One region of the Halioglobus sp. D3-4 genome, then DNA from elsewhere that is predicted to be linked to it. Evidence: predicted binding sites of a transcription regulator. Region 1 holds the regulator's gene; the other holds the start of a gene.
What was found. Region 1 encodes PhoB, which activates phosphate uptake and scavenging genes when phosphate is short. Its sites were predicted from a motif close to TGTCATAAANNTGTAACA; they were not measured.

Region 1 (4,626 bases):
TTGTTACAGAGCCTGATATTCAGGCTAAAACCCGAAAATTGATGGCTGTCATCAATTCAGGCCCTCGTCGTTCAACTCGCTGATCCCACCATGGCGAACATCCAGACCCCGGACAAGATAAATCACATGTTCAGCAATATTGCAGGCGTGGTCGCCAATGCGCTCCAGACTGCGCAACGCCCACATCTCGTTCAGGATTACACCGATATTGCGCGGGTCCTCCACCATGAAGGTGATAAGGCTGCGCATGGCACTGCCGTACTCCTTGTCGACCTTGTCATCACCTTTAACCACTTCAACTGCCTGGTCAACATCCAGCCGGGCAAACGCATCCAGCGCCTGACGCAACATAACGCCAACCATCGCTCCAATGTGCTTGATTTCAACGAAGTTGCTGGGTGATCTGCCATCCTCCGACATCCGCACAGCCTGTTTGGCCACCTTGGCAGCCTCATCCCCGATGCGTTCCAGGTCGCGGTTGACCTTAATAATGGCTATAACCAAGCGTAGGTCACTGGCGGTGGGCTGTCGCCTCGCGATGATGGTGGCACATTCGTCGTCGATGGCCATCTCCATCTGATTGACCTCACTGTCGCGGCGCACGATGAGCTCCGCCTCACCGCTGTCCATCTTCATCACGGCATCCAGTGCAGTGACAAGTTGCTGTTCCACCTTACCTCCCATAGACAGCATATGGTTGCGCAGGGACTCCAGCTCCGAATTAAATTTCGCGGAGATATGTTGTTGGTAATCTTCTTTCTTCAACATGACCTTTACCTCTTATGGCTTATTTGAGGCGTTGTTCGGAAACACCAGGGTAAATGTACTCCCTTCGCCCAATTTACTCTCGATTGTCAGATTCGCACCGTGTGCGGCGGCAACGTGTTTAACAATGGCCAACCCCAGGCCAGTACCACCCGTCTCTGAATTACGGCTGTCATCCACACGATAGAAGCGTTCTGTCAGCCTTGGGATATGGGTCGAATCGATACCGATACCCTTGTCACATATCTGTAACAATAGATTACTGCCTTTCGATATCCAGTTAATTGTTACAGGGCTTCCCGCTGTGCTGTATTTGATCGCGTTAATCACCAGATTGGAAACGGCGCTGTAGATCTGTCGGTAATCGCCGTAAACCTTGTCCTCTGCCTCTATGTTCAACTCGATTGCACCGGCAGTATACCCCTCCGCCAGCTCATCCCTAAGTTCCTGCAACAGCGCCCTGATATCCACTTGCTCGCGTTCATCATCGCGCTTTTCGCTCTCAATACGCGACAGCCACAACAGGTCCTTTAGCAGGCTCTCCATTCGCTGGGCCTGTTGGTCCATCTGCTGTAATGGCCGTACATAGCGCTTGGGCAACTCTTCGGAGTTATCCAGTATGGTGCTGAGGTAGCCACTTATCACTGTTAGAGGGGTACGTAATTCATGTGACACATTTGCGACAAAATCCCTACGCATATTTTCCAGGCGTACCTGAGCACTTATGTCGCGAATAAACAGCAATCGCTCACCCTCGCCAAAATGCGTAACATCGACACGCAGATAACAGGAGCGATTGTCACCAACGGCAAGGTATTGCAGAGGTTTTCGGTAGTCACGTGCCAGAAAGTACTGATTGAACTCGGGCGCGCGTACCAGATTGGTCAACGTCTGCCCGGTATCCTCGGGGTAACGCAGGCCTAACAGTGGCTCTACAGCTCGGTTCAGCCACTGGATTGCGCCGTGCTGATCGACCATAATCACACCGTCGCGCATCGCTGCAAACGAATCCTGTAAATACTCAACGGTTGACTGCAATTGGGCATTCTCCTTCGAGTTTTTTCTCTGCTGAGAATAGATTCGGGCGTAAATTTCGTCCCAGATACCGAAAGCGTCCGGTGGTGGCTTGTCTGAATTTTTCAGCCATAACTGCAGGCGTTGCATCTGATACAGCCAGACCCCAATCCACATCAGGAGCACGAAAATAACGCTCTCCCGCGGATAGCCGTATATCCATCCCAGCCCTGCCGACAAGGCGATCAGTAAAACAAGCCGGCTTGCCGTCGTAATCCAACTCATCTAAAACCGGAAAAGTGCTTCAAGAAACACCCCGCGAAGAGAAGCGGTAACCGGTGCCGCGAACTGTCTGGATTAAATTACTGTAATCACCGGAGGTGGATTGCAGCGCTTTGCGCAGGCGTCTGATATGTACATCCACGGTGCGCTCTTCAACGTACACGTTTGCTCCCCACACCTGATCCAGTAACTGGCCGCGGGTGTAAGCGCGTTCGGGGTGAGACATGAAGAACTGCAAGAGATTAAATTCCGTTGGTCCCATTTCTAGCGGCTGGTCAGCGATAAAAACCCGCTTGCTTTCGCCATCCAACAGCAGCTCGCCAACCTGAATTTTTTCACTTTGCGCAGTGCCGCCGGCCCGGCGTAACAAGGCCTTGATGCGCGCAAGCAGTTCGCGTGGAGCAAAGGGCTTGGTCATATAATCGTCGGCGCCGACATCCAGCCCCTGAATGACGTTGTCTTCCGCTGTTTTAGCAGTCAGCATAATAACCGGCATTTCGCGGGTGAGTTCTTCGCGCTTGAGGCGCCGCATCAGCTCGAGCCCGCTGCCGCCAGGCAACATCCAGTCAAGCAGCACGATGGCCGGTCTTTCATCGACTATCAGTTGGTAGGCGCGCTGAATATCTTCAGCCTCGATACATTGATAACCGGCCATTTCCAACGCCATCCGCAGCATGTCCCTGATAGCGAACTCGTCATCAACAATTAATACCGTATCTGTGCTCATCGACTCTCAAACCGTGGTTATACTCAAGAATGGGTATTAAAAGTCTCAAGTATGACAATTACATGACAAGCAAAGGGAAAATTGCAACAAATCTGTACTAAAACGTCCCTCGGTACTCGAGCAGGGGCGAAGTTACGCATGGTTTACGCTAGCGTAGGCTCGCGTTAATATTCAGTAACATCTTGTTGCCCGGACACAAATCGCTCTCATCCAATGAATTCAGCGGCCGCCGCGAAGTCTCCAGGACTTCGTGTAAATCACGTGAATCCAGATTCATATAGATAAGGCCTGTCAAGATATTGCCTGAGTATCGATGCTCTTCCAGCACATTTACCGCTGAGCGACGGTCGAAGGGATTGAGCGATTCATCCATTTTAAACAGGCGGATCGAAGATCCATCGTGCATGGTGACTTCATGTGCGTGACCTGGTTGGTACTCGGTGGTGATCTCATTGTGCATTGGCACAAAATCGATGGTACCAGTCGCCTCTGCGTGCTCACGCACAAACTCATAGCTCTTGGTCGACTTGGTGTTGTTGTTGAATGTTACACAGGGCGAGACGACATCAATCAACGCAAACCCCCGGTGGGAAATGGCCGCTTTGATCAGCGGTACAAGCTGTTCTTTGTCGCCAGAAAAGCTGCGCGCTACAAAAGTGGCGCCCATCTGCAGCGCTGTGCCACACAGATCGATTGCGCTGTAGATATTTGGATCCCCCTTCTTGCTGGCAGAACCTCTGTCGGCGGTCGCAGAATCCTGTCCCTTGGTGAGCCCGTAACAACCGTTATTCATAACGATGTACACCATATTAAGATTGCGTCTGGCCACGTGTGCAAACTGACCCATGCCGATCGATGCGGTATCGCCATCACCGGACACGCCCATGTACAGGAGATCGCGGTTGGCCAACGCCGCACCCGTCACCACGGAGGGCATACGGCCATGTACCGAGTTGAATCCATGGGAATTTCCCAAAAAATAGGTCGGCGCCTTGGATGAGCAACCTATTCCCGACAGTTTGGCAATCTTGTGCGGCTCTATCGACAACTCGTGGCAGGCCCGGACAATGGCACCACTGATAGAGTCGTGGCCGCAACCTGCGCACAGGGTTGAGATTGCACCCTCGTAATCCGCGCGGGTGTAACCGAGGTCATTGACCGGCAGTTCGGGGTGTCTGAATTTCGGCAATTGGTAACTCATGAGCGTTCTCCGGTACGTAGCAGCGCGGTGTCACGGTGTAATGGCAATACATTGTCGCTGTTGAGGTGTTTCTTTATCTGCTTGCGAATATTGCGCGCACTGATGGGCGTACCATCGAAACACAGCACTGACTTAAGCTTGTCGGGGCCGAACTCGAACTCCGCCATCAACAAGGTACGCAGCTGGGCATCGCGGTTCTGCTCGATCACAAACACCTCTTTGTGCCGCTCGATAAATGCCTGTACATCTTTATTGAACGGAAACGCTCGAACGCGCATGGCATTGAGGTGAATGCCGTCCTCCGCCAGATGATCCAGCGCCTCGCGGGAAGCCTCCTCGCTGGTACCGAAATACAGTACTGCAGTATCAGTGTCTCTGCCGCACTCGATCTTTATGGGCGCGGGAACGTACTCATTGATCGTGTCCCATTTTCGCAGCAGACGCAGCATATTCGCTTCATACTCTTCACCCTTCTCGGTATATACAGCGTATTCGTTACGCGAGGTGCCGCGGGTAAAAAAGGCTCCCTTGGTAGGATGAGTCCCGGGATAAGTGCGATAGCAAATGGCATCACCATCGACATCGAGGTACCGACCAAACTCTACCCCGTCCTCAAGTTGTTCAGCAGTGAGCACCT
Region 2 (4,626 bases), 2.0 Mb from region 1:
AGGTATCCGACACCGGCCATAACGGTGGCGATAACCACCCCCATACCCCACCACAGCTCGCGCCAGCCCCACTGGTCCACACCCGCACTCAATACCGTGGGCGCCATCCCGAAACCCAGAGCGATGGCGACCCCCGATATACCCCCGACCAGACCGCGGCGCTTTTCGAACCACTTGGCCAACATGTTGCGGCTGGTGACGGTTACCATGCCCTGCCCGGTGAAGCGCAATACAAAGAATCCTGCGCCCATCACCACGATGGCCAGCCAGGTCTGCTCCCACTGCGCCATCGCGGCCGTCACAGGTAGGTGAATATAGCTGAGCCCAATGAGCGTGAGCCCGAGGCCAAAGCAGGAGTAAACCATCAGACGCCGCGCACCGTAGCGGTCGTAGAGCTTGCCGCCATAGGGCATCAGCAAGCCGCTGGCCAGAGTTCCCCAAAAATAGGCTTGCGCGAGTTGGCTGCGCGTCAATCCGGTGGCGGTGATCAGCGATTCAGTAAAGGCGCTCACACCAATCGTTTGCCCCGGAATGCTCACCAGCATTCCCAGAGTGCTGAACAACAGCACCCACCACCCGTAGAAGAAGGGCAGGCGCTTTGGTGAGAACGGCTTGTGGGGATCGAAGAGCGACATCAGCGGCGTACTATATTACATTCAGGCGATGGAACCCGCAGTTATCCAGAGAAAACTGTTTTCGGCTCTACGTTTTTAACACGGATTACATCGCATGCGGTCTATACAATTGCGAGTAGCGTCCACACGTGCCCGCAGAATGCTATGCGGCCTAGAACGGCCCTCTCGCCCAGGGACCTGTGATGGCCAGAGTGACTCCCGGAGTCTGAATATTGACATACAGGTACTCCCCGGCCGGATCAAAACAGGCGCCGGCCCACTCACTTCCACGGTAGTCACCTGAAAGAATGGCCGGATGCCCTGACAAGTTCGACTCCAGCACGATATTGTTCTCGGCAAAGACGAATGACCCGCCATCCTGTGCAATACCGAGCAAGCGCGTACCACCGACCAGCCTATCATCCTCACTGCGGCCACCACCGTCCTCGCACACGAGCAAACCGCCGCGGGGCGACACTGTAATGTTGTCGGGATTGTCGGCCGTCGCCTCATCCGGGGAGACAAAAAGGGCGGTGATAGTTTCTTCACCGGGGATATACGCCCATACGGTTCCCTTGCCCGCTTCTCCGCCGGACGTATCGACGCAATAGACCACGCCATCCTGATACCAACAGCCCTCACCGCGACGAAAACTGGCGCCGCCGTTTGCCTGCCCCTGCAGGAAAGGACCAGAGCGCCCCTCGCCCTGGATAGCTGGAAAGCCGGGAAGGGGCGCTATCAACGCCTCCGGCGATGCCACCGGGTCGGGCACATCCACCCAGTGAACGGGGAAAGAATCACCCTGCATGGCCAGCCCGAGATCGATACCGGGCTGACTGGACACGGCCAGCATCTGCAGCCTGCCTCCGCGCTCCAGTGACCCCAATTGTTGACTAGCATCGTTCGGTGTATAGCGATAGAAGCCGGACAGCGGCCTGTTATCTTCCGTCAGGTAAACGCGGGAATCCCGCGGATCAACCGCAACGGCTTCATGAGCCATCAACCCCATATCCACAATGGGCACGGCAGAGGCCGGCCCTAGTGCCGGATCGGGCACCTCAAACACAAAGCCGTGATCCCTGGCGCCCAGAATACTGCCTAGCGTGATAGTTTCCTCACAGCTTAACCAACTCCCCCAGGGCGTGGCTCCGCCGGCACAGTTCGCGATAGTGCCCCCCAGCGTGGCGCGATCATCAATGAGTTGCCCGCCGCGCATTCTCAGTGCAGTGGTACCACCACCGAGCCCGGCCAGCACCCCCGGAAACACCAAATCGTCGTAAATCGGGGCAATGCCATCGCCAATCACGGGTAGGGGCGTACCGGGTGTTACGACGCTGCGCTCATGGTTGCGTATCAGTACGCACTCTCCTGATGAACCGCCCTGCCCACTGACCACAGCCATGCCGTCGTGCCGGTCGGGCGTAAGTGTGCCGTCGCTCATGGTATCGCCTGTCCAGCCGAAGGAACGGTAGGTGAAACCCTCCGGCAGCCGCAGCAGCGGTAGCCCCGTCGCACTGTCCGAAACGGGTGACAACGGGCCATACGAGGAGGCGCCCGTTTGCGCGAGGCGATTATCGCTGCCGTCGCTACAGGCCTGTAGAATGGGAGCCAGCGAGATGGCGACTGCAGATTTACTGGCGCCGGCGAGAAACTTACGACGGCAAAGCGATTGTGGGTAGAGCTTGCTCATGGTGACTGACCCCGCTTGAAAATGACCAGTATAGAAGCCGCTTGTTACTGCTAGATGACTTCCCGGTATCGTGTGGCGTCTTGTACTAACCCAGATCAGGCCGGGGTTTATCCATGCAATTCGGCAACAGCAAACGCTGTCACCCTTTAACAACCTCCCGATTGACAAACGCCACAAACTCGCTGTCCAGCATATTGCTGCCCTGGGATGCCCACCAGGCCTTACCGCCAGGACGACTCAGGTAGAAGCCGATATTTTTCCTGATCATCGGCCACCAGTAATCTTTCTGGCGTCGCGATTTATTGAAATGGTAGGCTTCCTGGAAATCCAGGAACATACCGTACATGTAGGAACCAAACCGCCACCTTTCCTCCCGCGTGACCTGATCCGGATCGTCCATTGCACGGATATAGATATCCATCAGGCCGGATGTGCCCGCAATGAACTTTGAATTGTCCATATTCCGATCGGTCTGGTTTCTGAGAATCGTCTCACGTGACATCGCCGTATTCTGCCTTACCTGTATAGCCAGATAGATCAAGGTGATCAATACCGCGATACCGGCTACCGTTTCCGCTATCGCACCTAAAGCCTCCCAATTCATACGCTTTCTCCACTATGGAATAGCAAAATCATTCTTAGCCAGCATAACCCTTGCGCCCGGAAGTGCAAAAAAATGGCCACAGCCCGGGACGGCCCGGCTTTTGATATCGCAGGGAGGCAAATACAAGCGAAGCGTACTATACCTCCGGTGGGACGTCTCGCGCATAGGCCTCCCAGGTACCCATGGGGGATCCGTCATCCCAGTCGGTGCACGCCTCCAGAAATTCCGGATGATACTTTTCAGTATAGGCCAGAACTTTCGGCGATATATCATCCAAACCACTGTTCGTCTTTATCGAGTGCATACGGCCGAAAATATGCCCTTTGACACCGCTGTTACCCATGCGCATCCAGGGCCACCACGGCCCGGTGCGTGAAAAGCCACAGCGGTAATCGGCCGACAGAGTAGCGCGATCCGCTAACTGCCTGTAGCTGCCAAAGAAGGTGAAATGTTCCGAGGGGTTAATAATCTCGCCGGTAGATGCTTTCGGCCATTTTGCGGGATCAACCGGGTTGCGGTACTGATGCGTGTAATCCCACTCCAACAGGACGTTATCGTGGATACGGCGCCACGGTAGAATAAAGGGGTAGTCGCCATTTTCATCGACAATCGCAGTACCTTCATTCATCAGCGTTGGCGAATCGCCCTCCTCCCCCATCGCAAACTTCGGCATCATCGGCGTCACTTCACCGCGAATACGGTCATTGAGGAAATTGAAAACCTCCACCGTCTCACCTGTCCAGGGATTATCCCAGGTTTGCAGAATATCCCCTGTCGCAAGGTCAGAAAAATAGCCTACTTCCTTGCCGCGCAAACGTACGTTGCCAGTGGGCATAATCTTCGCCTGAAACCCGCCAAACCCGCAGTAGCGAAAAAGCGGCTTCAGGCGTTGATCACCAATCATCGCAAACAGCACGCCATCAAAAGCCGGAAAGCACGGTGTCTCCTGATAAGACGCCCACAATTTTCCAAACGCATACAGGTTGTCGTAGGGGTCAGAAAAATCCAGATCGGTTGCGCCTGTCGTGCGCCTGCCACTGCCACCACCACCGACATCGGCGGTGTGTGGTGATAAGCAACAACCTCGAATGAGATCAGGCAAAACCGACATAAGCACTCCAGCAAGCGTTTCAACTGCACAAGCGCAGGGTATCAGGATACAACCGCAGTAAACGATAAAATGTTATATTGATATGACATTAAGTCGGAAGCCACCCCTATTGCAACCATAGCTTGATCGGAGAATACACATGACGACGAGTCACCGCTGGCAGTTCGATGCCTACAACCAACCTGTCGAAGCGCTGGCATGGCGTCCGCACGAACTGGCCGACCCCGGCCCCGGCGAGGTATTGCTGAAGATTCTCGCGGTGGGCATGAATCGCTCTGAATTCAACTATGTGCAGGGAAAATACGCACCCGCACGCGCCTTTCCCAGTGGCATCGGCCAGGAAGCCGTTGGCGAAATACTCGCGATCGGCCCGACCTCCGCGGATGGCCCCCTGCCCCATGGCACAACTCCGCTCACGGTTGGGTCTCGGGTCGCGCTGTTACCCGGGCGAGTTGATATGTGTGCCATGGGCACCTATCGCGATGTGGGTATTTTTGATCAGGCCGCGCTTGCGCCGGTTCCAGAAACCTATACCGATACAGAAGCCGCGGGTTTGTGGATGGGTGTACTCACCATGGCTGGCGCGCTTGAACTGGCGGGTATAACA

Region 2: AC0L6S_RS19675 (PhoX family protein) is a predicted target of PhoB. The motif match lies at 2,347-2,364, and genes of this name have one in related genera.

The regions. Positions count from the first base shown of each region.
Region 1 is NZ_CM147907.1:1,380,404-1,385,029, forward strand. Features, by position in the region: gene phoU (phosphate signaling complex protein PhoU) at 52-768, opposite strand; gene phoR (phosphate regulon sensor histidine kinase PhoR) at 781-2,064, opposite strand; gene phoB (phosphate regulon transcriptional regulator PhoB) at 2,084-2,788, opposite strand; gene AC0L6S_RS05990 (2-oxoacid:ferredoxin oxidoreductase subunit beta) at 2,937-3,989, opposite strand; gene AC0L6S_RS05995 (2-oxoacid:acceptor oxidoreductase subunit alpha) at 3,986-4,626, opposite strand, start outside.
Region 2 is NZ_CM147907.1:4,451,862-4,456,487, reverse strand. Features, by position in the region: gene AC0L6S_RS19680 (MFS transporter) at 1-635, opposite strand, end outside; gene AC0L6S_RS19675 (PhoX family protein) at 787-2,304, opposite strand; gene AC0L6S_RS19670 (hypothetical protein) at 2,444-2,908, opposite strand; gene AC0L6S_RS19665 (DUF1838 family protein) at 3,045-4,019, opposite strand; gene AC0L6S_RS19660 (quinone oxidoreductase family protein) at 4,159-4,626, shown strand, end outside.